DNA from 3 places in the Cobetia sp. MMG027 genome. Region 2 is predicted to be linked to each of the others. Evidence: predicted binding sites of a transcription regulator. Region 2 holds the regulator's gene; each other region holds the start of a gene.
What was found. The regulator sigma-54, encoded in region 2, starts transcription at its own class of promoters, with help from an activator protein. The targets are predictions, from matches to a motif close to TGGCACNNNNNTTGCTNT.

Region 1 (10,523 bases), on a different contig from region 2:
CATCGAAGGCCAGGCTGTCACCGGGTCCCATGTCATAGAACTTGTCACCATGACGGTAGGTGAGGTTGCCGGAAAGCAGGTAGATGAATTCATGCCCGGCATGACAGAAGTTGGGGAAGACTTCGCTGGCGTCATCCATGGTGATCAGGAAGGGTTCGTAGCGCTTCTTGGGGCCTTGTTTGTAGCTCAACAGTTGATAGGCATGGCCGACTTCCGTGCCGGTGCGCACCACCTGCATGCCTTGCCCGGCCTTGATGTGCTGGGCACCACGCCCATTGACATCGTAATCGCTGAACAGCTTCGAGATCGGCAGGCTCAAGGCATTGCACAGCTTGTTGAGGGTATCGAGGCTGGTGGACACCTGGGCGTTCTCCACCTTGCTGATCATGCCCTGGCTGACACCGGCGATACGCGAGACGTCGGAAATCTTGTAGCCCTGCGAGACTCGCTGCTGCTTGAGCGCGCGCGCGATGTGCTGCTCGAGTCCCAGGCGTGTCTCGTCGGCTGCCGCCGTGATGGTGTCTTTCCTCTCTGACTGCGCAGCGGGGTCGGTCGCTAGTTCACGGGGCAGAGTGTCGGAGCTGTCCTGTTCCGACTTCTCGGAGGGAGCGGGGGATTTTCGCGGCATGATGACTCCTGTAGCGGAGAGGGTGGCAATGGGAAGGGGATGGCCGGCGAGGACGCGGCATGCCCTTGTGAGGCATGCGGCGCATCGGCTCGCGAGCGGGGTATGGCGTGACATTACCAACTTTGCCGTCAACCCTCATCCTTGATGTCTGCCAAGGGGGCGGGAGTACCTTTCGAGAGTCCTTCTCAATCACCTGGCCTGGGTGTGAGGCAAGAGGCCTCCTCGACGTCACGTCGAGGAGGCCTCTTGCGTCTTGCGTTCGCAATGCGTCCTGCCACTTCACCCGGTTGTCACTGCAGGTCTTGCAGTGCCCGACATGGTGGGTGTGCTCAGCCGCGCGCCAGTCGCTTGGCCTTTTCCGGATCATCGAAGGGCAGGGAATGGCTGATGGCCGAGAGGCTGGTCTCTCCGTCAGTGCCGGTCTTGAGGGTCAGCGGAGTGCCATGCTCGGCATAGCCGGGTTCGAGACGTGCCAGCGCCATGGAGCGATCGCTCAGGCGCGAGTACATGCCTTGGGTGATGACACCGACACACTTGCCGTCGGCGTAGATCTTGTCACCGATCTGGGCGACGTCTTTCGAGTCCAACAGCACGCCATAGACCTTGACGCGCTCCTTGCCCTGCAGCGCGAGGTGTTCGCTGGCGCCACGGAATTCGCTCTTGCCCGGGGAGACGGTGAAGTCCAGGCCCAGCTCCCACAGGGTGTCGCCCACCGGCTGGTCGGGATACGGGTAGGTTTCGGAATTGTCCGCCGGGTAGAACAGCAGGTGGCTCTCGACCCGCAGCCAGTCAAGGGTGCCGAAGCTGCACGGCTTGATGCCCATGTCGGCGCCATCTTCGAGAATCTGTTCCCACAGAGAGGGAGCGTCCTTGGCCTTGCAGAAGATCTCGTAGCCACGCTCGCCGGTGTAGCCGGTGCGCGAGATCATCACGTGGTAGCCGAACAGCTGGGTCTGCAGATGGTGGAAGTAACGCAGCTCACGGATGCCCGGCACATGACGCTCCAGAAAATCCACCGCGACCGGCCCCTGCAGTGACATGTCATGCATGTCGTCATCGAAGGTCAGGCTGACGGCGCGTCCCAGGGCACTCTTGGCCAGCATTTCATTCGCGGTGCCCGTGCCGTGCACCACGAGGTAGGAGTTCGGCGCCAGGCAATAGACGATGCAGTCGTCGACGAACTTGCCGGCCTCATTCAAGACGCTGGCATACACCGATTTGCCCGGATACAGCTTGGACATGTCCCGCGTGGTGACGTAATCCAGCACGGCCTGGGCGTGCGGGCCATTGCAGTGGATCTTCTTGAGTCCCGAGACATCCATCAGACCGGCGCGGGTGCGGATGGTCTCGTGGTCATCGGCCGTGTCCGAGACGGCGTAATTCCAGGCAGTGCCCATGCCATTCCAGTCTTCCAGCTCCGCGCCCAGCTTGCGGTGTTGTTCGGCCAATGCCGAGATGCGCCATGAATTCGCCATGCGTCCCTTTCTCCTGTGAGTCGTGCTGCCTAGCGTAAGTGGGTGGTGCCGTAGTCCTGCTGGTGCTGGCGGAGATGGCGCGCAAGACGCGCATTCGCCGCAGGAGGTGTTGTTGTTCTGTTGCCTCTTCAGGCGCTTCACAAGGGCTTGTGCCTGCTGCTTGCCTTGCCTGATCGCATGAGTGTCGATTCTTGAAAGGAAATAAACATTCCTCATGGTTAAGCAAGGGGCTTGCCAATTCCGTCAAAGGCCATGGCCACGGCAGCCCTTGAACGAGTCAGGCGCCGATTGGCAGCACGAATTCGGGCGTGAATATTAGCGTTTTGCGTCATGCTGGTGCGAAGAGAGGGCTTTGGGCACCGAAATGATGCCTATTTCGAGAAACGAGCAGGAATTCACTCAGGATCACTTGGCATTTCCTGTGGGGTAAAACGAGCTTGGAAAATAAATTTCCAAGCAAAACAGGAAGTTGATGAAAAGTTCTGGGCAGCAGCTGGCGAAATGGCATGCTGCATGCTTTTCTTTGGGGGAAATAAAGTTGACCAGCAGGAATCACAAAAACTCGTTTCATCCGCTATCTTGACGTGGCGAGTCACCACAAGGGGTCAGGTTTCCCGGGGTGGCAGACAGTGTCGAGGGAGATGGAACCCGGTCCGCTCTCAGAGGAAACCCAGATGTCACCCGAAAACGCGCAACAGTTCATCAAGGATCACGACATTCGCTATCTGCTGGCGCAGTTCGTGGATATTCACGGCGCCGCCAAGACCAAGTCCGTGCCGGCCAATTGCCTGATGGATGTGGTCGAGAAGGGCGCCGGCTTTGCCGGCTTCGCCGTCAGTGGTCTCGGCATGTCGCCGGAGGGGCCGGACTTCATGGCGCGGGGTGATCTGAGCTCGTTGTCGCTGGTGCCGTGGCAGCCGGGTTATGCGCGCATGGCCTGTGATGGCTACGTCAATGGGCAACCGTTCGCCAACGACAGCCGCGTGGTGCTGCTCAAGCAGCTGGAGCGCCTGAAGGAGAAGGGCTGGACGCTCAATAGCGGGCTGGAGCCGGAATTCTCGCTGTTCCGCCGGGGGGAAGCGGGTGAGCTGTTGCCGGTGGACGAGAGCGATACCCTCGCCAAGCCCTGCTACGACTACAAGGGCCTGTCGCGTTCGCGTGAATTCCTCGAACGTCTGGTCGAATCGCTGCAGGCGGTGGACTTCGACGTCTACCAGATCGATCACGAGGACGCCAACGGCCAGTTCGAGATCAACTACACCTACAGCGATGCGCTGACCTCGGCAGACCGCTTCACCTTCGTGCGCATGGCCGCCGGCGAGATCGCCAATGACCTGGGCATGGTGTGCTCCTTCATGCCCAAGCCGCTGGCGGACCGCCCGGGCAATGGCATGCACTTCCACCTGTCCGTATGTGATGACACCGGACGCAACCTGTTCGGCGATGATTCCGACGCCCAGGGCATGGGCCTGTCGTCGCTGGCGTACCACTTCCTCGGTGGTCTGCTGGCGCATGCCCCGGCGCTGTGTGCCTTTGCCGCGCCGACCGTCAATTCCTACAAGCGTCTGGTCGGGGGTGGCAGCACCAGCGGCGCGACCTGGGCGCCGGTCTTCATCGCCTACGGGGACAACAACCGCTCGGCCATGGTGCGTGTGCCTTACGGTCGCCTCGAGTTCCGCCTGCCGGACGCCGGCTGCAACCCCTATCTCGTGCACGCCGCCATCATCGCGGCGGGGCTGGATGGCGTGGCGCGCAAGTTGGACCCGGGCACGCCCCACAACATCAATCTCTACTCGCTGACCCCGAGCGAGTGTGCCGAGAAGGGCATCGAGACGCTGCCGCAGAATCTGGCCCTGGCCATCGATGCGCTCGAGGCGGACAGCATTCTGCGCGAGAGCCTGGGCGAGGGAATCTGCGCCGAGTTCATGCGCCTCAAGCGCGAGGAATGGCTGGATTACAACGCACAGGTCAGTGCCTGGGAAGTCCAGCGCTACGCCGAATTCTTCTGATCTCATCCGGCGGCGCTCGCGGATCTCGCGGGTCATGCCAGACGAGGGTCGCCACTGTCACCACCACGTTCAAGACATCAGGCAGGAGACGCCTCCTGCCCGTGAGAGGACATCACCATGTGTGGAATCGTAGGGCTTTATCTCAAGAACCCGGCGCTGGAATCGCGCCTGGGGGAGCTGTTCGAGCCGATGTTGATCGCGATGACCGATCGCGGCCCGGACAGCGCCGGCTTCGCCATCTATGGCGACGAATTTGACGCTGGCATCAAACTGACGCTGCAAAGCGATGGTGCCGATGAGGATTGGGAGGCGATCGCCAAGGGCCTGGGCGAGCAGGTCGGCACGGTGGCGGACTGGTTCAGCAATGCCAGTGTCGCGGTATTCAAGATCGCCGGAGAAGAAAGTGCCGTGCGCGGCTGGCTTGCCGACAGCGCCCCGCAGATTCGCGTGCTGAGCGTGGGGCAGAGCATCGAGATCCTCAAGGCGGTGGGCCTGCCGGCCCATATCGCCAGCCTCTATGGCCTCAAGGGCATGCAGGGCAGCCACATCATCGGCCATACCCGCATGGCGACCGAAAGCGCCGTGACCCTGCAGGGCAGCCACCCGTTCTCCACCGGGCGTGACCTGTGCCTGGTCCACAACGGCTCGCTGTCCAACCACAACTGGCTGCGCACCAAGCTCAAGCGTGAAGGCATCAGCTTCGAGACCGACAACGATTCCGAAGTCGCCGCCGGCTACCTGACCTGGCGTCTGGAGCAGGGCGACAGTCTGGAAGCCGCAATCACCGGCGCCCTGAAGGACCTTGATGGCTTCTTCACCTTCACCATTGGCACGCGTGATGGCTTCGCCGTGGTACGTGATCCGATCGCCTGCAAGCCTGCCGTGATCGCCGAGACCGATGACTACGTGGCCATGGCCTCGGAATACCGCGCCCTGGCCAGTCTGCCGGGCATCAAGGATGCCCGCGTGTGGGAGCCGGAACCCGGCCGCCTGTATCTGTGGGAAAAAGACACCGCCCGTTCGGAGGCCGCGTAATGATGAAGACTCACGATCTGGCCGTTGATGGGCTGCGCGAATTGAACCAGGCCCTGCACGATGCCGATACCCTGAAGGACGCGCGCGAGTGGCGAGTGGTCAACTCCGACGGCGCCCACAACATCGCCTGCGGTATCAATGATGACATCAGTGTCGATATCGATGGCCACGCGGGCTACTACTGCGCGGGCATGAATCAGAAGGCCAGCATCACCATCCACGGCAATACCGGGGTGGGGGTGGCGGAAAACATGATGTCCGGCTGCGTGCGGGTCAAGGGCGATGCTTCCCAGTCCGCGGGCGCGACCGCCCACGGCGGCCTGCTGATCATCGAAGGCAACGCCTCGGCGCGCTGCGGCATCTCGATGAAGGGCGTCGATATCGTCGTCAAGGGCAACATCGGGGCCATGAGTGCCTTCATGGGCCAGGCGGGACGCATGGTGGTCTGCGGCGACGCCGGTGAAGGCCTCGGCGATTCGCTCTATGAAGCGCGACTCTACGTGAAGGGCACGGTCGCATCGCTGGGCGCGGACTGCATCGCCAAGGACATGCGTGCCGAGCACCTGGAAGAACTGGCGGAGTTGCTGGCGAGTGCCGGAATCGATGAAGACCCGGCCAGCTTCACGCGTTATGGATCTGCGCGTCAGCTCTATCACTTCAAGGTCGACAACGCCTCAGCCTACTGATCAGGATGCCCAACATGACTGACGAAACTCAAACACAGCCTTACAACCCGGCACTGCGGGAATCCGCCACCTTCGGCCGCGATGTCATTCACGAGATCCAGCGCGCGGCGGAGACGGGAATCTACGATATCCGTGGCTGGGGCGCCAAGCGCAAGGTGCCGCATTTCGACGACCTGCTGTTCCTCGGCGCCAGCATGTCGCGCTACCCGCTGGAAGGCTATCGCGAGAAGTGCGAGACCGAAGTCGTGCTCGGCACGCGTCATGCCAAGAAGCCGGTGGTCATCAGCACGCCGGTCACCATCGCCGGCATGAGCTTCGGGGCCCTGTCCGCCCAGGCCAAGGAAGCCCTGGGGCGTGGCGCCTCGGAAATCGGCACCTCCACCACTACCGGCGATGGCGGTATGACCCCGGAAGAGCGCGGCCAGTCCTCGCGCCTTGTCTATCAGTACCTGCCGTCGCGCTACGGCATGAACCCGGACGACCTGCGCAAGGCCGATGCGATTGAAGTCGTGCTCGGGCAGGGCGCCAAGCCCGGCGGTGGCGGCATGCTGCTGGGGCAGAAGATTTCCGAGCGGGTCGCGGGCATGCGTACGCTGCCACAGGGCATCGACCAGCGCAGCGCCTGTCGCCACCCGGATTGGACCGGCCCGGATGACCTGGCGATCAAGATTGCCGAGCTGCGCGAGATCACCGACTGGCAGGTGCCGATCTACGTCAAGATCGGCGCGACCCGCACCTACTACGACGTCAAGCTGGCGGTGAAGGCGGGCGCGGATGTCATCGTGCTGGATGGCATGCAGGGCGGCACCGCCGCCACCCAGGATGTCTTCATCGAGCATGTCGGCATTCCGACCATGGCCGCCATCCCCCAGGCCACTCAGGCACTGCAGGAAATGGGCCTGCATCGTGAAGTGCAGCTGATCGTCTCCGGCGGGATTCGCAACGGCGCCGATGTCGCCAAGGCGATCGCGCTGGGTGCCGACGCCGTGGCCATCGGTACCGCCGCCTTGATCGCGCTGGGCGACAACCATCCGCGTTACGCCGAGGAGTATCAGAAGCTGGGGTCCGCCGCCGGTTTCTATGACGATTTCCAGGATGGCAAGTGTCCGGCCGGTATCTCCACCCAGGACCCGGAGCTGAGCCAGCGACTGGACCCGGTCGCGGCCGGCAAGCGTCTGGCCAACTACCTGCGCGTGCTGACGCTGGAAGCCCAGACCCTGGCACGTGCCTGTGGCAAGTCACACCTGCATCATCTGGAGCCGGAAGATCTGGTCGCCCTGAATGTGGAAGCCGCGGCCATGGCCCGGGTGCCGTTGGCGGGCACCAACTGGGTGCCGGGCCAGGGCGGTTACTGATGGCACGATCTCTATCGTGCGTGTGCCATTGCGCATGAGAGCGATCGTGCATGGCTGCCATTGCGCATGATTGTCATGGCAAAGCTGCGAAGCCTTTTGTCAGCAAGATCGCCGCAATGTTGTCCAGGCAAAATGTCGCAATGACAAGAACTCTGCTCCGGTTGATGTAGAAAAATATGACCTGACGATATTGAGTTATCAAAGCGCCTCACCCTTCGGTGAGGCGCTTTCTTTGGTGGTGAGTACAATCAAGGAAAAAGGCCAATATCATGCAAGCGAAAGTGCATCAGAATGCTGACGGTGGAGAAGCGCGTAGTGTCGTGTCGATTGTGAGATCGTGATTCTCCCAAGATAAAGTTTTTCCATTCTTTCAGCATCTTGAAGACATTAAATGAGAAATATGTCAGGCGTAGCGATTGGCTTATGAGGTGAGGTTGGGTCAGGGCAATAATGGTGAATGCAAGCCGATATTCATGAGCTTTGTGTTCTGTTTTGGTGCGTGAATACCTCTATTGATTGTTCATATGTGAAATGGGGTTTTCAGACGATTTTGCCGGGCATGCGGGGTAATGATTTTGCCATCAATGGCACGAAATATGCTCAAGAAATTGAGTGGTAGTCGGATGCACGTCATCGTCAAGACGGCGGCATTACAACAAGGACAATTTCTCAGAGCAGGGTCGTGTCATGAAAAGCCCGCAATCATCCTCTGTCACTGCCGGGATTCGAAGTCGGCAACACTATCCACGCATCGAGGCGCTGCCCGATGCCCAACGGTATCTGGTGGCATGCCAGTCTCCCGAGAGCCTGCCAGGCACTGGAGAGGCGGCGGGCAACGCCCGTCAGCAACTGCAGATGCATTGTCAGCTGATCAGTACGCTGCTGGGGCAGCTCGGTAGCCGCGAGGTGGGAGGCGCCGTGCAATCCGCTCCGGCAACAGAGGCGTTGCCCACGGGGCCCGCCGACAGCGCCCGCCTGCATCGCTGGTACGACGTCGATGACCGCCCGAAGGCCTGCGACGCACTGGTCGGCGCCATCAGCGAGATCGGTGTCGCGGGGTGTCTGGTCATCATCGGCAGTGAGCATTTCGTGTGGCAGGTCGCCAATCTGGCTCAGCAGCAGGGACTGTTGCTGGATGACATGGTGATGCTGCCGGTGGCTGCCCTGGGGCGGCATGTGTTCTGCGTGCACTGCCAGCAGGTCAGTGAGCACGTCATTCACTCGCCGTCAGCCTGTGATGGCTGCGGCCTGATGCTGGAAGTGCGTGATCATTTTTCCAAGCGTCTCGGCGCCTACATGGGCGTGCGAATCGATGCGGAAGCGCCGGGAGAGATTCCCCCACAGGAGGAGGTGGCACCATGTCTCGCTTCATGAAGGCGCGGGTCGCCGCGGTCGATCAGCTCAGCAGCAGCGTGCGCCGTCTCACTCTGGTGCCTGCCGATGAGGCCTCACCCTTCACGCCGTTCTCGCCGGGCAGTCATGTGGTGCTGGGCATTCCAGGAGAAGGGCGGGTGTGTCGCAACGCCTATTCATTGATCAGCCCGCCGGATGATCCCTCGCAGTACTGCATCGCGGTGCGTCGTCAGCCGGTCTCGCGTGGGGGCTCCGAAGCCATCCATTCCCGCGTCAAGGTCGGGGACGAGCTGGAACTCAGCCCGCCGGCCAACCTCTTTCTGCCGCACTGGCAGGCGCGCCATCACCTGATGCTGGCAGGCGGCATCGGCATCACGCCGTTTCTCTCTTACCTGCCGGAGCTGGAGAGTCGTGGCGCCAGCTGGGAGCTGCACCTGCGCAGCCAGGACCTCGACGTCGCCCGCTTCCCGGAGGCCGCGCCCTATCTGGCGAGTGGCAACATCACCCAGCACCGTCTCGAGCGTCCGAATCTGAAGGCCTTGCTGGCGCGTCAGCCCGCCGGCACGCACGTCTATCTCTGTGGCCCGCAGGCCATGATCGATGCCGTGAAGGACGCGGCGTGCGAGCTGCACTGGAGTCTCGCGCGCATCCATCACGAGGTCTTTGCCGCCCCGGAGCCGGGGACTCCCTTCATGGCCGTGGCGCGTGGCAGCGGCGTGGAAGTGGCGGTCGGTGCCCAGGAATCCCTGCTGGAAGCACTGGAGCGCAGCGGTATCGAGGTGACGAGCCTGTGTCGCGGCGGGGTCTGCGGACAGTGTCGGGTCGAGATGCTGGAGGGAGAGGCGGAACACCGTGACGCCTTCCTCGATGAACAGGAGCGGGCCAGTCAGCGCTGCGTGATGCCCTGCGTTTCCCGGGCACGCAGCCAGCGGCTGGTGCTGGATCTCTGAAACCGTCTTTCGCGAGATGGACCCCCAAGGAGCAGGAACATGCAATTTTCCCCGCGAGATGACCAGGCGTTCCATGGTCAGTTCACCTTCAAGAATTCTGACTACGCCATCCAGCGTTTTCCCTTCCCGTTCCCGGAAGATGAGTACCGTTACTCGGTCAATATCGAGCCGCATGTCTTGCCGGGCAAGCCGGGCTCCATCACCGAGCACATGCTGGATATCGATGAGCACTACCTGAGCGAGATCGCCGAGCGTGAGCGGGTGCTGGCCAAGGACCCCAGACGCTGCCTGGTGATGCCACACATGCAGCCGGCAGCCTGGGACTTTCTCGAATTCGTGATGACGCACTACGCCCGGGACTATCCGCAGGCCTTCAGTTTCGAGCGCGACGGCGATGACTGCGTGTGGCGCAACCATCTGCTGGGGCTGGAGCAGGCCTTTTGCATGGGTGATGACACCAGCCTGCCACTGCCGCCACTGGACTATATCGGCCGTCAGATGCAGGGCGATATCGCGCTGCTCGACCAGCGCGACGGTGACCTCTTCATGGACGCCGGCATGATCACCTGTCCGGCGGACTGGTCACTGGCCTTCGATGCCGGCATGAGCTTCAAGCAGTGGCATGGTCCGGTGCCGCTGGCGCATGAGATGGGCGTGTTCGATCGCGCGCTCAAATACCTGTGCGCCATCCAGGTCGGCGGGCCGGTGCGACGCCTCAACTGGACCATGACCATCCATCCGCGCATGGACAGCTCCCCGGAGACCTATGCCGAGTGGGGCAGTGATCGCACCACCATCACCGCCGAAAACGCCGGTCGTGATGTGCATCTACGCGTCGAGCTGCAGACGCTGGTGCGCATGCCGCGCAGTCATGCGCTGTTCTTCGGTATCCGCACCTATCTGATCAGCCTCGAGGACCTGTGTACCAACCCGGTCTGGCAGACGCGTCTGCTGAAGGTGCTGCATACGCTGCCGCCGGAGCTGATCGACTACAAGGGACTGACGCGCTATCTGCCCAGCGTGCTCGAGTGG
Region 2 (10,523 bases):
GGTGGCAGCGCGAGCATGCAGCCCGCGCTTGTTGGTCAGAACCAGTTCACGACTGGGCATCGTGTGACTCCTGACGGGTATCGCTGATCGCCAGGGCCGTATGGATCCCCAGTTCCCGGTGGCGTAGACGCACCTCAGGAAGCTGCTTGGCGAAATGTTCGGCCAGCTGCTCGCAGAGATAGACGCTGCGATGCTGGCCGCCGGTACAGCCCACCGAAACGGTCAGGTAACTGCGATTGCTGGCCTGATAGGCGGGCAGCCAGCGTTCCAGCCAGCCGGCGATGTCATCCTGCATCGCCTTGACGTCCGGGTAGCGCTGCAGGAATTCCGCCACGCTGTCATCACGACCGGTATCGCTGCGCAGATTGATGTCCCAGTAGGGGTTGGGCAGGCAGCGGGCATCGAACACCATGTCGGCATCGGTCGGCACGCCATGCTTGAAGCCGAAGGACTCGAAGGTGAGTGTCAGATGACGAGAGCTGTGCTGCGCGACCTGTTCGGTGATGCGCGAGCGCAGGTCATGCACGCTGAGGTTGGTCGAGTCGATGACCAGGTCCGCCTTCTGACGAATCGGGGCCAGTGTCTGCTGCTCGATCTCGATGGCCTCGGCCAGCGTGCGGTCATTGTCGCGGGTCAGCGGATGACGGCGGCGGGTCGCGGAATAGCGTTCGAGCAGGACACGGGAGTCCGTGGTCAGGTAGACGACCTGCACATCCATGCCGCTCTGACGAACGCTGTCGAGCAGTTCAGGGAAGCGACTCAGGGCATCGGGGAGGTTGCGCGCGTCAATGGAGACCGCGATGCGCCGGCGGGTGGGGCTGTCCTTTTCCAGCTGCTCGACCAATGGTGCCAGCAGCATGCCGGGCAGATTGTCGATGGCATAGTAGCCAATGTCTTCCAGCGCCTGGAGGGCAATCGATTTGCCGGAACCGGAGCGACCACTGATGATCACGATCTTCATGGAGTGCTCTCCCAGGGCGAGGTCAGCATGAGGTGAAAGCGGAGGGTGCCTGAGGCCAGTCAGCGACAAGCCCGGAGCGAGTCCGGGCTTGCAGGTTCAGCGCGCCGGCAATTCGGCGATGGCCGAGGTCAGGGCTTCGAACAATGCTCGCTGACTGTCTGCCTGGCGCAATGCTGCCCGGTTGGTGGGCGAGTTGAGCAGTTCCGCCACCTGGCCGAGCAGAGTGAGATGGGTGTCATCTGCCTCCTCGGGGACCAGCAGCACGAACAGCAGATCGATGGGTTCGCCATCGATGGCGTCAAAGTCGATGGGGTCACCGAGCTTCATGAACGCCGCGATGGGGGTCTTGCAGTGTGGACTGCGTGCATGTGGCACGGCCACGCCGTGGCCGATGCCCGTCGAACCCAGTCTCTCGCGCCCGATCAGGCGCGAGAAGACTTCCTGGCTGTCCAGGCTGGGAATGTTCTGAGCAATGAAGGTGCTGAAGAATTCCAGCACCCGCTTCTTGCTCCCCCCGGGGACGCCGTAGAGCGTGCGCTCGGGGGGAAGGATCTGATCAAGTGTCATGGCAGAAGGTCAACGGGTCCCGGTGCCCTGAGAGCGAGCCTGGGACTTTTCCTTGTGTTTGACCAGCTGGCGGTCCAGCTTGTCGGCGAGCGCGTCGATGGCAGCGTACATGTTGGGGTCTTCTGCCAGGGCATGGAGGTCGGCGCCAGCGGCGTGCAGGGTGCAGGCAGCCTGTTGGCGTTCCTTCTCGATCGACAGTGTCACCTGAACATTGGTGATGTTGTCGTAATGCCGTTCGAGGCGAGCGAGCTTCTCGTTGACATAATCGCGGAGAGGATCGGTGAGTTCCACATGATGCCCGGTGATATTCACTTGCATGGACACGCTCCTTTATCCAGCGGGTTGCCTTTGAATTGTAACCCTTTTTGACTGCGAGCAAACCCTGATTGAACGCGCGGCCACTTTCTGACTCCGGCCATGGTCTCGTGGCGATCATCTGCTGGCGAGAGCGGCGGTGCCGGTGTACCGAGCGTCTACCCCGACAATGCCCAAGCTTTGAACAAAGATCAACGCTGCGCTGCATCGTGGGGCAAGGCTTGTCTTCAACCCAGCGAGGGATATCAGCAGGTTCTTCATGAGCATCGCCTCGCATCACGGACGGAATGGGGCTCGAGAAACCGGCCGTTTGTGGCCAATGTCAGCATTTACGTCGACGTTCGTGTGGCAGGAGTCGGTGGCGACCCCTGGCTATCTGTCCGTGGGATGTGAGGGAAAAAGAAAGCACTCTGGAGAAAAGTGGCTGGAAAAATAGGCAATTGGGGGCGTGAAGTCACTCACGCAGTCGCAAGGACAGGCATTGCCAACCGGTATTCAGACGACCGATTGGCAGATGATGTCAGGATGGCAGGTGCAAGGGGGCGAGCTTCAGCGCTCCGACGTGTGGAGCCCGCTGGCTTGCGGGTATCCGTTGTCGAGACTCACGCCAAGCGCTTGCGCTCGCTGGAGGAGGGGATGCCCATGGCCTCGCGATACTTGGCGACCGTCCGGCGCGCTACCTCGATGCCATCACTGGCCAGCAGATCCACCAGGCGTGAGTCGGACAATGGCTTGCGCGCCGGTTCTTCCGAGATCAGCTTGCGAATGCGCGCACGGATCGCGGTGCTGGAGTGCGCGTCACCGTTGCCGCTGCCACCCACCTGACTCGAGAAGAAGAACTTGAGTTCGAACACGCCTCTCGGGGTGTGGATATATTTCTGGGTGGTCACCCGCGAGATGGTGGATTCGTGCATCTCGACCACTTCCGCGATGTTGGCGAGGATCAGCGGCTTCATGCCTTCTTCCCCCTGCTCGAGGAAGTCGATCTGGCGCGCCATGATCTCGCGGCCCACCTTGAGCAGGGTGTCATTGCGTGAGGACAGGCTCTTCATCAGCCAGCGGGCTTCCTGAAGATTGTCCTTGAGGAAGGTGTTGTCCGCGGACTTGTCGGCCCGCTTGATGAGGGCGGCATATTCCGGCTGGATACGCAGCTTGGGCAGCGCTTCCGGGTTGAGCTCGACCTGCCAGCCGTGACGCGTATGACGGACCAGCAGGTCCGGGATGACGTAATCACTGGCAGGCTCGCCCCAGGCGGACGCCGGGCGCGGGTCGAGCGCCCGTACCAGACGAATGACGTGATCCAGCTCATCATCATCCAGGCTCAGGCGACGCTTGAGCAGCTTGCGATCGTCATTGCCCAGTGCCTCGAGGAATTGCCGCACCAGACGGCGGGCCTGGGCCAGCAGCGGCAGATCGTCCGGCAGCAGGGCCAGCTGAAGCAGCAGGCATTCGCGCAGGTCTCGAGCGAACACACCGGTGGGATCGAACTGCTGAAGGCGCAGCAGGACCTGCTCGAGTTCCGACGCCTTGAGGCCGGGCAGTCCCTGACCTCGCAGGCCATCGACCAGTTCGTCCAGGCTCATGCTCAGGTAGCCGGCCCCATCCACCGCATCGATCAGACTCTCCGCCATCTGGCGTTCACGCGCATCGAGGTCCGTCATCGCCAGCTGCCAGCGCAGATGGTCCTGCAGGCTTTCGACACTGGTGTTGCGATCGAAGTCCGGCCCGTCCTCGCTCGAGCTTCCGCTGCCGGAACTGGTCAGGCTGCCTGCGTGGTCCTGGTAGAGGTCCGACCAGTCACTGTCGAGAGGGTATTCTTCAGGAATCTCGCTGTTGGTCTCGGAGGTGGAGATCTCGCTCTTGTCCTGTGTCTCCGCGACATCCAGCGACTCGTATTCCTCGTCAAGCTCCAGCATGGGGTTTGACTCGAGCGCCTGCTGTATCTCCTGACGCAGGTCCAGCGTCGACAACTGCAGCAGCTGGATCGCTTGCTGAAGTTGCGGGGTCATGGTCAGGGAAGTGCCGAGTCGAAGCTGCAAGGTGGGTTTCATGGGGTCTGTCATTCACGGCAAAGGAACGTGCATCTACGCTATACCGTGGGTCGGGGCACTGACAAGGGGCAGTCGAGAATATTCAAGCAACTTGCATGCCATGTTGCCACCAAGGTGGTATGGACGTCATGCATTCGAGTGAGGTGTGGCAGAGCAGGAGGGTTCACGGGGAGATCACGCAAGCGCATGTCGAGGCGCTTGCGTGAGGGGGCGGGGAACGAGGCCCCGACAATGAAGCAGGAAGTGGCGGGTGCTGGTGGGTGCTGGTGAGAGCAGAAGAGGTCGGACGGCTCTCGTCAGGCTGACGGCTCTCACCAGGCTGACGGCTCTCACCAGGCTGACGGCTCTCACCAGGCTGACGGCACTCTCGGGCTAGAGCTTGAACTCATGACCCAGGTAGACATCACGCACCTGCTGGTTGGCGAGGATGGTGTCGGCGTCGCCATGCGCGATGATCTGGCCATCGCCCACGATGTAGGCGGTATCGCAGATGTCGAGTGTCTCGCGCACGTTGTGATCGGTGATCAGCACCCCGATGCCGCGGTCACGCAGCTGGCGCACGATGCTCTTGATCTCGCCCACCGAGATGGGGTCCACGCCGGCAAACGGCTCATCGAGCAGCACGAAGTCCGGCTCGGTGGCCAGTGCGCGAGCGATCTCCACGCGGCGGCGCTCCCCGCCGGAAAGGCTCATGCCGGCACTGTCACGAATATGCGTGATGCTGAACTCGTTGAGCAGCTCCTCCAGGCGTGCCTTGCGTCCGTTGCGATCCAGGTCCTTGCGCGTCTCGAGGATCGCCATGATGTTGTCGGATACCGAGAGCTTGCGGAAGATCGAGGCTTCCTGGGGCAGATAGCCGATGCCGGCGCGAGCCCGCTGATGCATGGCGGCGCCGGACAGGTCGTGGTCATCGATGGTCACGCTACCGGCATCCGAGCGCACGAGGCCGACGATCATGTAGAACGAGGTCGTCTTGCCGGCCCCGTTGGGGCCCAGCAGGCCTACGATGTCACCCTGGCGGATTTCCAGCGAGATGTCCTTGACGACCTTGCGACCCTTGTAGGCCTTGGCCAGATGACGAGCGCTGAGGGTACGTGGGCTGGCAGCAGTCATGCTCATTGGTCCTTGCTGGCATTGGCGCCACGTGGCGTCAGGGTCATGTGGACGCGTGACCCCTCGGAGGATGAGGCATCGGTGCCATTGCTGGCATTGACCTGGCGCTTGTCCAGGAAGTATTCCACGTAGCCGCCTTCGAAGGTGTCGTCGCCTTTCTCCAGACGGGCATCGCCGACCAGTTCCACCCGGCGCTCCAGCGCGTGGTAGCGAATGGTATTCGCCCAGCCCTTGACCAGTCGCTCGTCGGTATCGGGTTTCTGCTCCATGTAGGCGCGCTGGCCGGTGGCCTTGACCAGGGAGATCTCGCCGCTGTCGGCGCGACTGATGTCAACGCGCGCGGCATCCAGCTTCATGCTGCCCTGGCGCATTTCCACGCGACCGGTATAGGTGGCCGTGCCGGCCTTGTCATCCAGTGACAGTGAGTCGGCGGCAATGTTGATCGGCTGGTTGGCATCGCTGTCCAGCGCCAGTGCGGTCGGGGAAAGCGTCGTCATGCCAAGTGCCAGGCCAAGGGCCATGACACCGGGTCTGAGTGTCTGGCGCCAGACCGTCAAGGGCGTGAGAGTCGTTGAAGTCATGGAGTGCTCCTTGGCAGAACTGGTAAGGCTTCACGATCACTCAGGCCATCGTGAAGCGGAAATCGGAGAGAGAGGATTCGGCGCATGCAGGGGTGCGCTCACTGATCCTTGGCCGGCGCGGCATCGAAGGTGCTGGAGACGCGGCCATCATCGTCACGGGTGGTGTCATTGCCGGTGTCGAGAGTCTCGGCTTCCCGGGCGGCATCGCTCTTGCCCTTGCCGGGTTGCAGGGTACTGCGGACGCGGCCTTCCAGCTGGGCGGAATCCTGAGAGAGGTCAGCGCTGAAGCGGTCACTCTCGACGCGTTGACCATTCTGGGTGATCACCACCGGCACGTCACTCCAGGCACGGTTCTGCTCACGACTGTAATGCAGCACGTCGGTGTCCAGTGTCCAGGCATCCGAAGGCTGGCGTAGTCTGGCATTGCCCTCGAGGGTGAAGGTGTCGCCGCCGGCGCTCAACACGCCACTGTCACCCGTGGCGTACCAGCGACGGTCTTCGCTGTCGTTGGTCCGGATCTTCGGTGCCTGCGCACGTGTCACGTCATCGCCTGGCGTGTGTTCGATGTGCGGGGAGGTCATCGACTGGATCGACACTCCCCGCGCATCGAAGCGCGTCATGTCAGCCCCGTCGAGATAGTAATCCGGCTCATCACTGCTGGCGTCGACATCCACTGTCGATTCCAGACTGTTGCGCTGCTCGATCAGGGCCATGACGCCGCCGACCAGCAGGAGCAGCAGCATCAGCCACAGGCGCGGAGAGGGACGGGGAAGACGTGGCATCAGGCGCGCGACTCCTGCAGATAGGTATCCAGCACCGAGGCCCAGTGGCCCTGTGCCTTGAGCAGCAGATCACAGATCTCGCGCACGGCACCATCACCGCCCTGACGAGTGGTCACCCAGTTGGCTTCACTCATCACATAGGGCATGGCGTTGGGAACGCTGACCCCCAGACCGACGCGACGGATGGCTTCGCGATCCGGCAGGTCATCTCCGCAGTAGGCCACGTCATCCAGCGCGATATCGTGCTCGCGACACAGGTTGGTCAGCGCGACCAGCTTGTCCTCGCGGCCCTGAATGACGTCCTGGATACCCAGCTCCTTGGCGCGACGTTCCACCATCGGCGAGCTGCGACCCGTGATCAAGGCGACCCGGATACCGCTGCGCAGGATCAGCTTGAGGCCGTGGCCATCCTGGACGTGGAAGCTCTTGGTTTCCACGCCATTGGCATCGTAGTGCAGCCGGTTGTCCGTCAGCACGCCGTCCACATCCAGCGCTAGCAGGCGCACGCGACGTGAGCGGTCGATGATGTCCTGGGGATAGTCCTCCGCCAGGGAAGTGATGTCATTCATGGTCTTTCTCCTCGCATTCCGTGCATGCGTGACGCATTCCTGTAGGCGACGACCGCCAACGGTTGCGTGCTGCCCTCGCCAGACTCACGGGACTGTCGTGCAGAGACAGCAATCCCGCGGGGGAGTTCAGATCACGCCGCTGGCCAGCAGGCCGTGCATGTGGATGGCGCCGATCGGGTGCTCATCCTCGTCACAGACTACCAGAACGCTGATGCGGTTTTCTTCCATGATGCGCACCGCCTCGGCGGCCAGCATGCTTGAGCGGATGGTCTTGCCACCGCGCGTCATGACGTCATCGACCTTGAGCGCACGCAGATCGCCGTGCTGGTCCAGGGTGCGGCGCAGATCCCCATCGGTATAGACGCCGACCAGATGCTCGTCCTCGTCGATCACGCAGGTGAAACCCATGCCCTGGCGGGTGATCTCGAGCAGCGCATCGCGCAGCGGGCTGCCCAGCGCCACGCGTGGCAGGGCATCGCCTTGATGCATGACGTCCTGGACGCGCAGCAGCAGTCGCCGCCCCAGACTGCCACCGGGATGAGAGAGTGCGAACTCCTCGGCGGTGAAGCCGCGGGCTTCCAGCAGTGCCACGGCCAGCGCATCCCCCATCACTAGTGCGGCGGTCGTGGAGGCCGTCGGTGCCAGGTTCAGCGGACAGGCCTCCTGGGCGACGCTGGTGTCCAGGTGTGCGTCTGCATCACGCGCGAGCGTCGAGCCGGGCTTGCCGGTCATCGAGACCAGCGGCGTCCCCATGCGCTTGAGCAGTGGCAGCAGGGCGGTGACTTCGGCGGTTTCACCGGAATTGGACAGTGCCAGCACCGTGTCCGACGAGGTGATCATGCCGAGATCCCCATGGCTGGCTTCGCCGGGATGCACGAAGAACGCCGGCGTGCCGGTGCTGGCCAGAGTCGCCGCGATCTTGCTGGCGATATGGCCGGATTTCCCCATGCCGGTGACGATCACCCGGCCCTTGGTCGCCATCATCAGCTGGCAGGCATGATCGAACTCTGCATCCAGTTGGTGCTCCAGTGCCGCGATGGCGGCGCCCTCGATCGCGAAGGTGCGTCGGGCGCTGGCGCGGAAATCCGCCTGCATGGCGGCGTGATCGCGGCCGCTGGAGGGCGAATCATCGGCAGTGGAAGACATGTCGGAGGTGGCGGGCTGGATTCTGGAGGACTTGGTCATGTTCAGATTGTTGCCTGTGTGTGGCCAGGACTCAAGGTGCGTGAGAGAGGCGTCACTCACGCGCTGCAACGCCTCGGGCGTGATGCTGACATGGGGCGGATGGCCTGATCGTTCCGGCCTGTCCGCCTACAGGCGTCAGCGAGTCAGGCTGATGGCAAGCCAGGCCGTGTAGCCGAGGTAGCAGGCCAGCAGCACCAGCCCCGGACCACGGCCGATGCGGCCGCGACGCTGCCAGATGAGCAGGGCGGCCAGCATCAGGGTCAGACCGAGCATCACCGGGTAGTCGCGACTGATGGCGCTGCCATCCACCGGTCCCGGTGCCAGCAGGCCCGGTACCGGCAGGACGGCCAGGATGTTGAAGAGGTTGGAGCCGATGACGTTGCCGATGGCGATGTCGTGATGGCGCTTGAGTGCGCTGGCCACGCTGGCCGCGAGCTCCGGCAGGCTGGTGCCGATGGCGATGACGGTCAGGCCGATGATCAGTTCGGGGACGCCGAGTGCCTGGGCGATATCGGTGGCGCCCCAGACCAGCGCGCGTGAGCTGGCGATCAACACCGCCAGTCCGAAGAGCAGCCAGAAGATGGCGCGTCCGGCGCTCATCTCGGGGACGTCATCCTGACTCTCGGCGTCACTCGGCGAGTCGACCTTGAACAGCCAGACAAGCGTGAACACCAGCAGTGCCAGCAGCAGGATGCCATCCAGACGCTCGAGCCCGCTGTTGGAGAGGGCATAGCCCCCCAGTGCCGTCGCGGCCAGCAGCAGCGGCAGTTCACGGCGCACCAGGCCGAAATGCACCGGGATGGGAGCGATGAGCGCCGTGACGCCCAGCACCAGACCGATGTTGGCGATGTTGGACCCCAGAGCATTGCCGGTGGCGATGTCGGGGGTGCCGTCAAGTGAGGCCATGATCGAGACCACGATCTCCGGCGCTGAAGTGCCGATGGAGACGATGGTCATCCCGATGAGCAGCTTGCTCATGCCAGCTCGCCATGCGGTAGCGGCGGCGCCTTCGACGAAGCGATCGGCGCTCCAGACAAGACCTATCAGGCCAAGGATGACAGCGAGGATGGGATATAGCATCGGAACTCTCGGGGCAGGAGGCAGGGCAGCGGCTTGTCGCCAGTGACCGCGCCATTAAACGCATCCCCCCAAGGCATTGCAAGGCAAGGGATCGCATCTGCGGGATGCGATGGACCCTGCAACGGACTGGTAGTGAGGGGGCGGGTTCGGATACGATGTTCGCTAACTAACTTGATTCCCGAATGACGTGATCCATGAACTCCAAGATTCGGACTCGCGGCACAGTGCCAGGCGACGGATTGCCCATGGCCAGTGTCGTGACTCCCTCACAGCGGATGCTTCTATGACTGAATTACCCGGTCAGGCTGCTACAGCGACCGCTGCGGCCGGCGCTGATGCATCGCCATCCTCTCGCCGTGGCTCCGCTGACATCGACCTCGACGACGCATTGATTCGTGTCGAAGGCCTGCGCTTCACCCGTGGAGAGCGCGAGATCTTCTCCGGGATAGACCTGAAGATTCCGCGTGGCAAGATCACCGCCATCATGGGGCCCTCCGGTACCGGCAAGACGACGCTGCTCAAGCTGATCGGGGGGCAGTTGACCCCGTCCGCCGGGCGTGTGGATATCGCCGGTCACCATGTGCATGCCCTGTCGCGGCGCGAGCTGTTCCGCATGCGGCGTCGCATGGGCATGCTGTTCCAGAGTGGTGCGCTGTTCTCGGATCTCAGCGTGTTCGAGAACGTGGCCTTCCCGTTGCGGGTCCATACCAATCTCCCCGAGGCGATGATCCGCGACATCGTGCTGATCAAGCTCGAGTCCGTCGGGCTGCGTGGGGCGCGTGAACTGATGCCCGCCGAGCTCTCCGGTGGCATGACGCGGCGTGTCGCGCTGGCACGCGCCATCGCACTGGATCCGGACCTGATCATGTACGACGAGCCCTTCGCCGGTCAGGACCCCATCTCGATGGGCGTGCTGGTCAATCTGATCCGCCGCCTCAACGATGCGCTGGGCATGACGGCGGTGGTGGTCTCTCACGATATCAAGGAGACGCTGACCATCGCCGATTACGTCTATGTGATCGCCGATGGCAAGGTCATGGCGCAGGGCACGCCACAAGCCCTGAACGCCGAGGCGGACCCGCGCGTGGCCCAGTTCATCCACGGCAAGCCGGATGGACCGGTGCCGTTCCACTATCCCGCGCCGGATTTCGCCGGCGACATTCTCGATGGCAGAGAAGCGGCCAGTGGCACTTCACAGAGAGGGCAATCAGCATGAGCGGTCTGAATCGTGGCCCGCTGGGGGCCATCACCTCGCTGGGGCGCAGCACCATCGAGGTGATCTCTGCCATCGGACGCGCCGGCATGCTGCTGGCGCAGGC
Region 3 (10,523 bases), on a different contig from region 2:
GGCGAATGCGCGAATCGGCGAAGGCCACATCCTCGGGGATGCTCGGGTCCAGGTGGTGGCAGACCATCAGCATGTCGAGATGCTCATCCACCGTGTTTACGGTGTAGGGACGCGTCGGGTTGGTGGAGGACGGCAGCACGTTGGGCCGCGAACACGCGGTGATGATGTCCGGCGCATGGCCGCCCCCGGCGCCTTCGGTGTGGAAGGTGTGGATGCAACGGTCCTTGAAGGCCGCCAGCGTATCCTCGACGAAGCCTGATTCATTCAGGGTGTCGGTATGGATCGCCACCTGCACGTCGTAGGCATCGGCGACTGTCAGACAGTTGTCGATGGAGGCCGGCGATGTGCCCCAGTCCTCATGCAGCTTGAGGCCGATCACGCCGGCCTCTATCTGCTGCTCCAGCCCCTCGGGCAACGAGGCATTGCCCTTGCCGAGAAAGCCGATGTTCATCGGCAGGCTGTCCACCGCCTGCAGCATCTTGCCGATATGCCAGGGCCCCGGCGTACAGGTGGTGGCATTGGTGCCGGTGGCCGGCCCCGTCCCACCGCCGAGCATGGTGGTGATGCCGCTCATCAGCGCCTCTTCCACCTGCTGGGGGCAGATGAAGTGGATATGCGGGTCGACACCGCCGGCAGTCAGGATCTTGCCCTCGCCGGCGATGATCTCGGTGCCCGGGCCGATCACGATATCCACGTCAGGCTGGGTGTCGGGATTGCCGGCCTTGCCGATGGCCGCGATGCGCCCGGCCTTGAGACCGACATCCGCCTTGACGATGCCCCACCAGTCCAGAATCAGCGCATTGGTGATCACGGTATCCATCACGCTCTCATCAGCGCGCTGGCTCTGGCCCATGCCATCGCGAATCACCTTGCCACCGCCGAACTTCACCTCTTCGCCATAGTGGGTGAAGTCCTTTTCCACCTCGATCCACAGTGCCGTGTCGCCCAGACGTACGCGGTCACCGGTGGTCGGGCCGTACATGTCGGCATAGGCCTGTCGCGTTATCTTCATGGGTTGCCTCTTGATCCCTGAGCCGCAGTCTCTGAATGAGCTCCAAGGTAAATGCCTGTCGGCGCCATTGCCTGACGCCTTGACGGAAAGGTTGTCACTCGCTCAGCGCTCGACACTGCCGTCATCCTTGAGCTGTCCCATCACCTCGCCACGGAAGCCATAGATGTGGCGACTGCCGGCGAAGGGAATCAGCGTGACGTCACGCGTCTGCCCGGGCTCGAAGCGAATCGCCGTTCCGGCGGCGATGTCCAGGCGCTGTCCGAGGGCGGCCTCGCGATCGAACACCAACGCCGGATTGGCCTCGGCAAAGTGATAGTGCGAGCCGATCTGGATCGGTCGGTCGCCGCGATTGCCGACCGAGAGCGTGGTGCGCAGGCGGTCCTCGCAGAGAGAGATCTCGCCGTCCGCCACCTGATATTCACCGGGAATCATCATTGCTCACCTCACACGATGGGGTTGTGAACGGTCACCAGCTTGGTGCCATCCGGGAAGGTCGCCTCGACCTGCACCTCGGGAATCATCTCGGCGATGCCTTCCATCACGTCATCACGGGTCAGCACCTCTGCCCCGCGCCCCATCAGCTCAGCCACACTCAATCCTTCGCGTGCGCCTTCCAGAATCTCGGCGCTGATCAACGCGATGGATTCCGGATAGTTGAGCTTGAGGCCCTTGGCCTTGCGGCGCTCGGCCAGCAGCGCTGCGGTAAACAGCAACAGCTTGTCCTTGTCTCTTGGCGTCAGTTCCATGTCGTGGCTCTTGTGGTTGTCATTGCGTGGGGGCTCTCGAGGTCAGGTCAGCCAGATACGCGGCACCTGTGCCTCAAGCCCCGTCATCATCGGGCGCAGGATCTGCCATGCCTGCTGGCACAGTGCCCAGGCCTCGTTGCGTTCATGGCCGAGATAGCGCAGCAGCAGCACGCCCTCGCGGCGTGTCACCGCCCATCGCGGAGAGGCAGGCATCGCCTCGCGCAGGGCCTCGATGGCCGCCGCCTCATCTGCAAGCCCGACCGCCCACAGCGTGGCCTGGACACTGCAGCCGCCCTGTCCCCAGCGCCCCGTGAAGCGCGGATGCAGCGGGTCCAGCGACTGGCGCTCGATCCACACTGGCTTGCCGTCACGCGTCAGGCGGAAGCGTTGTTCCAGATGGCCGCTGACGAAGGGCAGCTCACCGACGGGCCGGCCGAGTGCCAGCACTTCCCAGCCCAGACAGCGAGCATTGCCCTCAAGCTCGAGAGTGGTGGTCTGCTCGCCGCGCGAGCCATTGAAGGCCAGCGTTTCCTGAGGCAGCCATTCCAGGGTGGCGCCGTCGGCGACCTTGAGGTGCGTATGCTGGCCCCAGGCCACGCCATTGCGATCCGCCTTGTAGAGCTTGGCCGCCGCCGGCGTGGTCAACAGCACCTGCGCGCCCTGCTCGACCTCTGCCGTGATATGCAGCGCATCACCACTGACCAGCCCGCCGGGAGGGTGCAGCAGATAGACATGGCAGCAGCCGTGGCGGCCCTCAGGGTAGAAGGGGCGCTGCACGCGCAGCGGGCCGTGGTGGCGACGACGCGTCAGACGCGTGATGGGGCCTGCGCCATCGCGGGTGTCGGTCTCGAAGCGCAGCGCCAGCGAGGCCTGCCACTGACGCTGATCATCGAAGCGATGGCCGGACGCGACATCCGTCGCGCCGTCTGCGGAAATCATGCGCTGGATGGTCATACGGTCAGGTGCTGCTTGATCAGTTCATCGGACAGCGCCGCGATCTCGCCTTCGGCCACCCGCCGGCCGCGATCCATGATCACGAAGCGATCGGCGTACTTGCGCGCGAAGGGCAGCTTCTGCTCGACCAGCAGCACCGTCAGGCCGTCTTCCTTGATCAGGCGCCGAATGACCTCGCCTATCTGGGCGACGATATTGGGCTGGATGCCTTCGCCGGGCTCATCGAGGATCAGCAGCCGCGGCTCGATCACCAGCGCGCGGCCGATGGCGAGCTGTTGCTGCTGGCCGCCGGACAGGTCGCCCCCGCGCCGGTGACGCATCTCCTTGAGCACGGGAAACAACTCATAGATGCGCTCGGGAATCTGGCGCAGTCCATCACGACGTACGGCCAGCCCGGTGCGCAGGTTCTCTTCCACCGTCATCATCGGGAAGATCTGACGCCCCTGGGGGACATAGCCGACGCCCAGGCGGGCACGCTCCTCGAGCTTGCGGCGTGTCAGATCAAGGGGCTCGTGGCCACTGGCATCGCCACTGATGTTCTCACCACTACCGCCCTCGCCCTCGGCGCGGTACAGGAGCTTGCCGTCACGGACACTCTCCTCGCCCATGATGCATTTCATCAAGGTGGTCTTGCCGACACCGTTGCGGCCCATCACGCAGGTGCATTGGCCGGCGGGAATCTCCAGCGTGAGATCCCACAGCGTATGACTCTCGCCGTAGAACTGATTGAGCGACTCGATGCTCAGCAGCGGCGCCACGTCATTCGTCGCCGCATCATTCGTCTCCGCGTCACGGGTCGGCGATGCGGGGGACATCGGGGTATCGGTCATCTGCGCTTGCGTCATCCGTCACTCTCTCCCAGGTAGACCTCGACGACCTTGGGGTCGCTCGATACCTCATCCATGCTGCCTTCCGCCAGTACCGAGCCCTGATGCAGCACCGTGACCTTGCGCGCGATGGAGCGCACGAAGCCCATGTCATGCTCGACCACCACCACCGACTGGCGTCCCGCCAGGCTGGTCAGCAGCTCCGCGGTGCGTTCCATCTCCTGCTCGGTCATGCCGGCCACCGGCTCATCGACCAGCAGCAGACGCGGTTTCTGCATCAACAGCATGCCGATCTCCAGCCACTGCTTCTGGCCGTGGGACAGGATGCCCGCCTCGCGCGCATGCCAATCCTTGAGATGAATCGTCTGCAGCACTTCCTCGATCCGATCCCGAGTCTCGCCGGTCATGCGCGCGGTCAGGGTCGGGAAGATGCGCTTGTCGGTGGCCATCGCGAGTTCGAGATTCTCGAACACGCTGAGCGCCTCGAAGACGGTGGGCTTCTGGAACTTGCGACCGATGCCCAGGGTGGCGATCTCGGGCTCACTCATGTGCAGCAGATCGTGTCGGCTGCCGAACCACACCGAGCCACTGTCGGGGCGCGTCTTGCCGGTGATGATGTCCATCATCGTGGTCTTGCCCGCGCCGTTGGGGCCGATGATGCAGCGCAGCTCGCCATCGTCGATGGTCAGATTGAGGTCGTTGATCGCCTTGAAGCCATCGAAGCTGACACTGACATCCTCCAGATAGAGGATCGGCCCGTGGGTCACATCCACCGGCGAGACGCGTGGGGTCAGGAAGTCGAACACGCGATCCCGCGTGGCCATCTCTTTCAACAGGCTCATGCAGTGGCCTCCTGCTCGGTGGGACGAGTCGCGTTCGTCGGATCAATCTTCGCCCTGGACGACGAGCGCCTACCCCAGCCACGCTGGGCGAACAGGCCGGCGATGCCCTTGGGCAACAGCACGGTGACCAGCACGAACAGACCGCCGAGAGCGAACAGCCAGGCGTCCGGCATGATGCCGGTGAACACCGTCTTGGCGTAATTGACGATCAGCGCGCCCAGCACGGCGCCGTAGAGCGTCGCGCGGCCGCCGAGCGCCACCCACACCACCACCTCGATGGAGAACAGCGGCGAGAACTCGCCGGGATTGATGATGCCGACCTGCGGCACATACAGCGCTCCCGCCACTCCGGCCAGCATCGCTGAGACCACGAAGATGAACAGCTGGACACGTTCGACGCGATAGCCCAGAAAGCGCGTGCGTGCCTCGGCGTCGCGACAGGCGATGCTCACGCGCCCGAGCTTGGAGCCGACGATGCCGCGACACAGCAGATAACCGAGTCCCAGCGCCACACCACTGGCGATGAACAGCGCGACGCGCATGGCATCCGTGCGCAGATCGAAGCCCAGCATGTCCTTGAAGTCAGTCAGGCCGTTGTTGCCGCCAAAGCCCATCTCGTTGCGGAAGAACGCCAGCATCAAGGCGAAGGTCAGCGCCTGGGTAATGATGGAGAGATAGACACCGGTGACGCGGGAGCGGAAAGCCAGGAAGCCGAACACCAGCGCCAGCAGCCCCGGTGCCAGCAGCACCATCAGGAAGGCGAAGGCCGGCATGTCAAAGCCCTGCCAGAACCACGGCAGCTCCTGCCAGTTGAGGAAGACCATGAAGTCCGGCAGTTCCGGATTGCCATACACGCCGCGGTCGCCCACCTGGCGCATCAGGTACATGCCCATGGCGTAACCGCCCAGCGCGAAGAAGGCGCCGTGGCCCAGGCTGAGGATGCCCAGGTAGCCCCAGACGAGATCCACCGCCACCGCCAGCAGCGCATAGCACAGGTACTTGCCCAGCAAGGTGACGGTGAAGGTGCTGACATGCAGCGGATTACTCTCGGGCAGCAGCACATGCAGCAGCGTGACCGCGAGTACCGACAGTGTCAGGACTGCCAGGAATATCTGGGTGGAGCGCTCCGTGAAGGGGCGCGCCAGCCAGGAACGTGAATCAGGCATGGATCAACCCTCCGCGGCGCGGCCCTTCTGCGGGAAGAGTCCCCGCGGGCGCTTTTGAATGAACAGGATGATGAACACCAGCACCACGATCTTGGCGAGGACCGCACCCGCCCAGGGCTCGAGGAACTGATTGAGCAGTCCCAGCGACATGCCGGCCACCAGCGTGCCCCACAGATTGCCGACCCCGCCGAACACCACCACCATGAAGGAGTCGATAATGTAGTTCTGGCCCAGGTTCGGCCCGACGTTGGTGATCTGCGAGAGCGCGACACCGGCAAGGCCGGCAACGCCGGAGCCGAGTGCGAAGGTCATGATGTCGACACGCGTCGCCTTGATGCCCATCGAGCGCGCCATGGCACGGTTTTGGGTCACCGCCCGCACCTCGAGCCCGAGACGGGTGCGGCGCATGATCAGCATTAGCCCGGCGAACACGAACAGCGCGAAGCCGATGATGTAGAGGCGATTGAGCGTCAATGACAGCGCCTCATTGATCATCAGCGAGCCGCTCATCCACTCCGGCGTGACCACGATGCGATTCAGGGGTGAGATGGTGGTACGCACCAGCTGCTGCAGGATCAGGCTGATGCCGAAGGTGGCCAGCAAGGTCTCCAGCGGACGCCCCTTGAGGTGCTGGATGACGCTGCGCTCGATGATGACGCCCACCGCCGCCGCGACCAGAAAGCCTGCGGGAATGGAAAGCAGCAGTGCCAGTCCCGGCTGCCCGGGCAGCAGCTGCTGCATGCCCCAGGTGGTGTAGGCGCCCAGCATGATCAGTTCGCCATGCGCCATGTTGATCACGCCCATGACACCGAAGGTGATGGCAAGCCCGATGGCAGCCAGCACCAGTACCGAGCCCAGCGAGAGGCCGAAGTAGAGCGTCTCGAGCCCGCTGTTGAGCTTGAGCTTCTGCTCGATACCGGCCAGTGCTACCCGGGCGGCCTTGGCCAGCTGCGGGTCATCACTGGCCGCGGCACCATTGATGGCGGCGATCGCGGCGGCATTCAGGCTGCCGGACAGCGTCTCCAGCGCCGCAGGGTCGCCATCGGCTTCCAGCTGCTGGATGGCGAGCGCCTCCGCCAGGGTGGCGCGGATATCAGCATCGGCTTCCTGCTCGATCAGGCTCGGCAGCCGCTCGGCCATGGTCTCATCGACACTGCCGCGCAGGCCGCGCGCCGCCGTGAGCCGGACCTCGGCCTCCGGGGACGACAGGTCGATCATCGACAGCACGCCATCGATGTGACCGCGCAGCGAGTTGTTGCTGCGCAGTGTCTCGAGTTCACGTCGCGAGACCTTGCCGGCGGAGTCGCCGGACAGGGCGTCGGAAACGGCCCATTCGCGGCCGCGATTGTTGTCGATGATCAGGAAACGCTCGCCGCTCTTGAGGCGAGCCAGCTTGCTTGAGGAGAAGGCTTCCAGCCAGCCACGCGCGCGCTCATCGCCGCTCACGGCGATCTCATCGATCACGGTGGGCTTGGCGGGATTGCGCGCCTCGGCAAGTCGGGTCAGCAAGGTCTGGGCAGCGCTGTCAGACAGACGCGCTGACTGCCCAGTCGCGGATTCGGACTGGGCAGCGGCAAACAGGGGGAAGGACAGAAGACAGATCAGCAGCATCCTCTGCCAGCACCAGCGGAACATCATTGCAACGGAGATAGACATCAAGAAGGCCATCCATGGTGAACGCGCGAAGGCGTCATCAGTCTCCGAGGGCGTCGCGACCTCGGAGCCGACACTCAGCGAGGCGGCACGCAGGTTCACATGCGCGCCGCCTCACTCTCAGAACGTGCTACGCCTCATTGCGTGGCGACGTTCTGTTGAGCCCCACAGGAATGGGTCACGACGTTGTAGTTGCCGCACTCCATCGGTTTGCGCCAGTCACTGATCAGGTCCTTGGAACCTTCCAGATAGTCCGACCAGGCATCGCCTGCCACGGTGGAGGGGGTCTGCCAGACGACGGAGAACTGGCCGTTGTCCTGGATCTCGCCGATCAGCACCGGTTTGGTGATGTGATGGTTGGGCATCATGGTGGCGTAGCCGCCGGTCAGGTTGGGGACGGATACGCCGATGATGGCGTCCTTGACCGCATCGACCTCGACACTGCCCGCCTTGCGAGCGGCTTCCATCCACATGTTGAAGCCGATGTAGTGGGCTTCCATCGGGTCATTGGTGACCGCATCTTCCTTGCCGGTGTAGGCGATCCACTCATCGATGAAGTCGTAGTTGGTGTCGCTGTCCACGCTCATGAAGTAGTTCCAGGCCGCGAGATGCCCGACCAACGGTGCGGTATCGATGCCCGAGAGCTCCTGCTCGCCCACCGAGAAGGCCACCACCGGAATGTCCTCGGCATCGATGCCCTGGTTGGCCAGCTCACGATAGAACGGCACGTTGGCATCGCCGTTGATGGTGGACACCACGGCGGTCTTCTTGCCCGCGCTGCCGAAGGACTTGATGTCCGAGACGATGGACTGCCAGTTGGAATGACCGAAGGGCGTGTAATTGACCATCACATCCTCGTCGGCCACACCGTGAGACTTGAGGTAGGCGGCCAGAATCTTGTTGGTGGTACGCGGATAGACATAGTCCGTGCCTGCCAGCACCCAGCGCTCCACGCCCACATCGTTCATCAGATAATCCACTGCCGGAATCGCCTGCTGATTGGGCGCCGCCCCGGTATAGAAAACATTCTCCGAGGACTCCTCGCCCTCATACTGCACCGGATAGAACAGCAGGCCGTTGAGCTCCTCGACCACCGGCAGCACCGACTTGCGCGAGACGGACGTCCAGTTGCCGAAGATCACGTCAACCTTGTCCTGCGCCAGCAGTTCACGCGCCTTCTCGGCGAACAGCGGCCAGTTGGAGGCCGGATCGACCACGACGGGCTCCAGCTTGCGTCCAAGCAACCCACCCTTCTCGTTCTGCTTCTCGATCAGCATCAACATGGTGTCTTTCAGTGTCGATTCACTGATCGCCATGGTGCCGGACAGTGAATGCAGGATGCCGACCTTGATCGGTCCCTCTTCCGCCTGGGCGACATTGGCCAGCGAGAAACCGACACAGGCGGACAGCATTGCGGCAGCAATTTTCTTGTTCACGACATTCCCTCGTATCTTGTTGTACTTGTTATCCCGACTGAGGTAGTGCAATTGATGTGCCAGTCATAAGCAGGGGCGAACTGATGGAGGGAAACAGGGTGTCAGGAATCGGGCGCGCAAAGAGCGCACCAGTACAGTGCATAATCATGCGGCACGCCAAGCACACCGCACCAAAATAGGCCGATCCACGACAATGCAGAGTCAACAAGGAATACCAAAGCCACTCGAGGCGAGTGAATGACCATTCTCTAGAATGGTTATGCAAGAAGGTCACTAGAGGGAACAGGAGGTGTAACAGGCTTCTCAGACAGTGGCAGCATGCCCGAGAAGACCATGATCTTCTCGGACTCATCCCTCAGGATGACTACCCTGAAACGTTTCTGAAGGAGGTGGCAAGCGCTGATGGATTTCCTTTCGGTATTTTCGCAATGTCACCAGGCTGATGGATTTACCATGCTCAACCTCGAAGTAGAACTGCACCTTGCAGAGATCTCCTGAGTATCTCTCAAGCAGATGCTTTATCGCAGCTCTATCTACTGCAGAGAATTTTGGAGGACGACCAGGTCTGGGCCTGTCCTCCAACATCGTCCACCGAGTCACTTTCCACCTATCAATCCAATTGACAATCGATTCTTTTGTCACCCCCAATCGAATTGCCACCACCTTGGCACTGATGCCCTCATCCACAAGTAGAAGTGCCGTGGCTCTCAATGCCTTCTGCTTACCTCTATGGGTATTCCTGAACGCCTCAAGACAAGTTCTTTCATACTGACTCAGCATTGATGAAATTCTCCTTTCAGCATAAGACTCATGCCATTTACCACCTATCACCATATGGCAGAACAGTATCTATTTTTGGATTCTACTAACCCATAAACCTCTGTCTTTCCTCTTCACTGTGTCGCCACCTCGACGGAACAGTTGGACATGGATAATACCCAACAGGCACCAGCCACAGGCTATACAAGGTGTAAATATCTGTAAAACGTTTTATTATCGTTTAACTGTAGGGCAGCAAGATTAATCTTCAAGTACTACGCATCTCATGCTTTTGGCCAAAAATGATCACTAGCCAATTCATCAAAAATCGAATGAAGGAAACACAAAAGACAAAACCAGTTACCAAAAAGATACATTATGAAAAAATATATACATTATCGCGACATTTTGCGACACGAGATTCTCAACATTACAAACACGAGGCAATAGAAAAATAAAACCTACTACTCATTAAACGATAGATAAACAATCGCTCCTGAACAAATGATCCTCACCCTATAGCTTTGTGCAATAACTGCGATAACCCTCAGTAGATTTGACGCAGATCAATATTTAAGATCCCCCCTAACAAAGGAATCAAAAAGAAAAACTGCAAGGGAGAATCATCTATGCCGGTCAATGCCAAGGTCGCAGGACACAGCGGTCTGTCCTTACAGGACACTGTTCTTCGTCAAGTGCGTGAAGTCAGACTCAACGAAGCATCCGATGTGTCATTGGATATATCACCCGACGAAATCGCAGGTCTGTCTCGCTCGGGTGATGACCTTGTCCTGACACTGCAGAATGGTGAAGTCATTACCCTGGACGGCTTCTATATCGATCCACAGGAAGAAAGCCACCTGTATCTTCAGGATGATGACTTCGCTGGCGATATCTACCGCATCGACATGGCCGGCACGTCTCCCGGCAATATCCCCTACGAAGCCATACCAGTAGAAAACACGATTGAGTCCGCTTTTCTGGCCACAACATTGGGCGCATCAGGAACGACTCTGGCGGCACTCGGCGTGATAGGTGCTACGGGCCTGATGATCGGTGGCACCAATTCAGGTGGTGGTAGCCAGGATGATGATACGCCCAGCCCGTCCAATACCCCGGATGCTCCCG

Region 1: a site for sigma-54 is predicted at 7,774-7,791, ahead of PJK54_RS12925 (dimethylamine monooxygenase subunit DmmA family protein). Genes of this name have one in related genera too.
Region 3: a site for sigma-54 is predicted at 8,681-8,698, ahead of urtA (urea ABC transporter substrate-binding protein). Genes of this name have one in related genera too.

The regions. Positions count from the first base shown of each region.
Region 1 is NZ_JAQJIO010000008.1:201,024-211,546, reverse strand. Features, by position in the region: gene PJK54_RS12955 (helix-turn-helix domain-containing protein) at 1-628, opposite strand, end outside; gene PJK54_RS12950 (aminomethyltransferase family protein) at 958-2,103, opposite strand; gene glnT (type III glutamate--ammonia ligase) at 2,778-4,112, shown strand; gene PJK54_RS12940 (class II glutamine amidotransferase) at 4,230-5,147, shown strand; gene PJK54_RS12935 (protein glxC) at 5,147-5,833, shown strand; gene PJK54_RS12930 (FMN-binding glutamate synthase family protein) at 5,848-7,188, shown strand; gene PJK54_RS12925 (dimethylamine monooxygenase subunit DmmA family protein) at 7,876-8,562, shown strand; gene PJK54_RS12920 (PDR/VanB family oxidoreductase) at 8,547-9,491, shown strand; gene PJK54_RS12915 (heme-dependent oxidative N-demethylase family protein) at 9,531-10,523, shown strand, end outside.
Region 2 is NZ_JAQJIO010000005.1:122,313-132,835, forward strand. Features, by position in the region: gene PJK54_RS08000 (HPr family phosphocarrier protein) at 1-60, opposite strand, end outside; gene rapZ (RNase adapter RapZ) at 47-961, opposite strand; gene PJK54_RS08010 (PTS sugar transporter subunit IIA) at 1,058-1,528, opposite strand; gene hpf (ribosome hibernation-promoting factor, HPF/YfiA family) at 1,538-1,846, opposite strand; gene PJK54_RS08020 (RNA polymerase factor sigma-54) at 2,446-3,894, opposite strand; gene lptB (LPS export ABC transporter ATP-binding protein) at 4,267-5,007, opposite strand; gene lptA (lipopolysaccharide transport periplasmic protein LptA) at 5,010-5,588, opposite strand; gene lptC (LPS export ABC transporter periplasmic protein LptC) at 5,687-6,370, opposite strand; gene PJK54_RS08040 (KdsC family phosphatase) at 6,370-6,939, opposite strand; gene PJK54_RS08045 (KpsF/GutQ family sugar-phosphate isomerase) at 7,066-8,034, opposite strand; gene PJK54_RS08050 (calcium/sodium antiporter) at 8,260-9,204, opposite strand; gene PJK54_RS08055 (ABC transporter ATP-binding protein) at 9,488-10,420, shown strand; gene mlaE (lipid asymmetry maintenance ABC transporter permease subunit MlaE) at 10,417-10,523, shown strand, end outside.
Region 3 is NZ_JAQJIO010000014.1:49,921-60,443, forward strand. Features, by position in the region: gene ureC (urease subunit alpha) at 1-1,012, opposite strand, end outside; gene PJK54_RS16915 (urease subunit beta) at 1,115-1,444, opposite strand; gene ureA (urease subunit gamma) at 1,456-1,758, opposite strand; gene PJK54_RS16925 (urease accessory protein UreD) at 1,801-2,697, opposite strand; gene urtE (urea ABC transporter ATP-binding subunit UrtE) at 2,709-3,461, opposite strand; gene urtD (urea ABC transporter ATP-binding protein UrtD) at 3,554-4,381, opposite strand; gene urtC (urea ABC transporter permease subunit UrtC) at 4,378-5,547, opposite strand; gene urtB (urea ABC transporter permease subunit UrtB) at 5,551-7,203, opposite strand; gene urtA (urea ABC transporter substrate-binding protein) at 7,338-8,612, opposite strand; gene PJK54_RS16955 (helix-turn-helix domain-containing protein) at 8,985-9,416, opposite strand; partial or broken gene PJK54_RS16960 (BapA/Bap/LapF family prefix-like domain-containing protein) at 10,025-10,523, shown strand, end outside.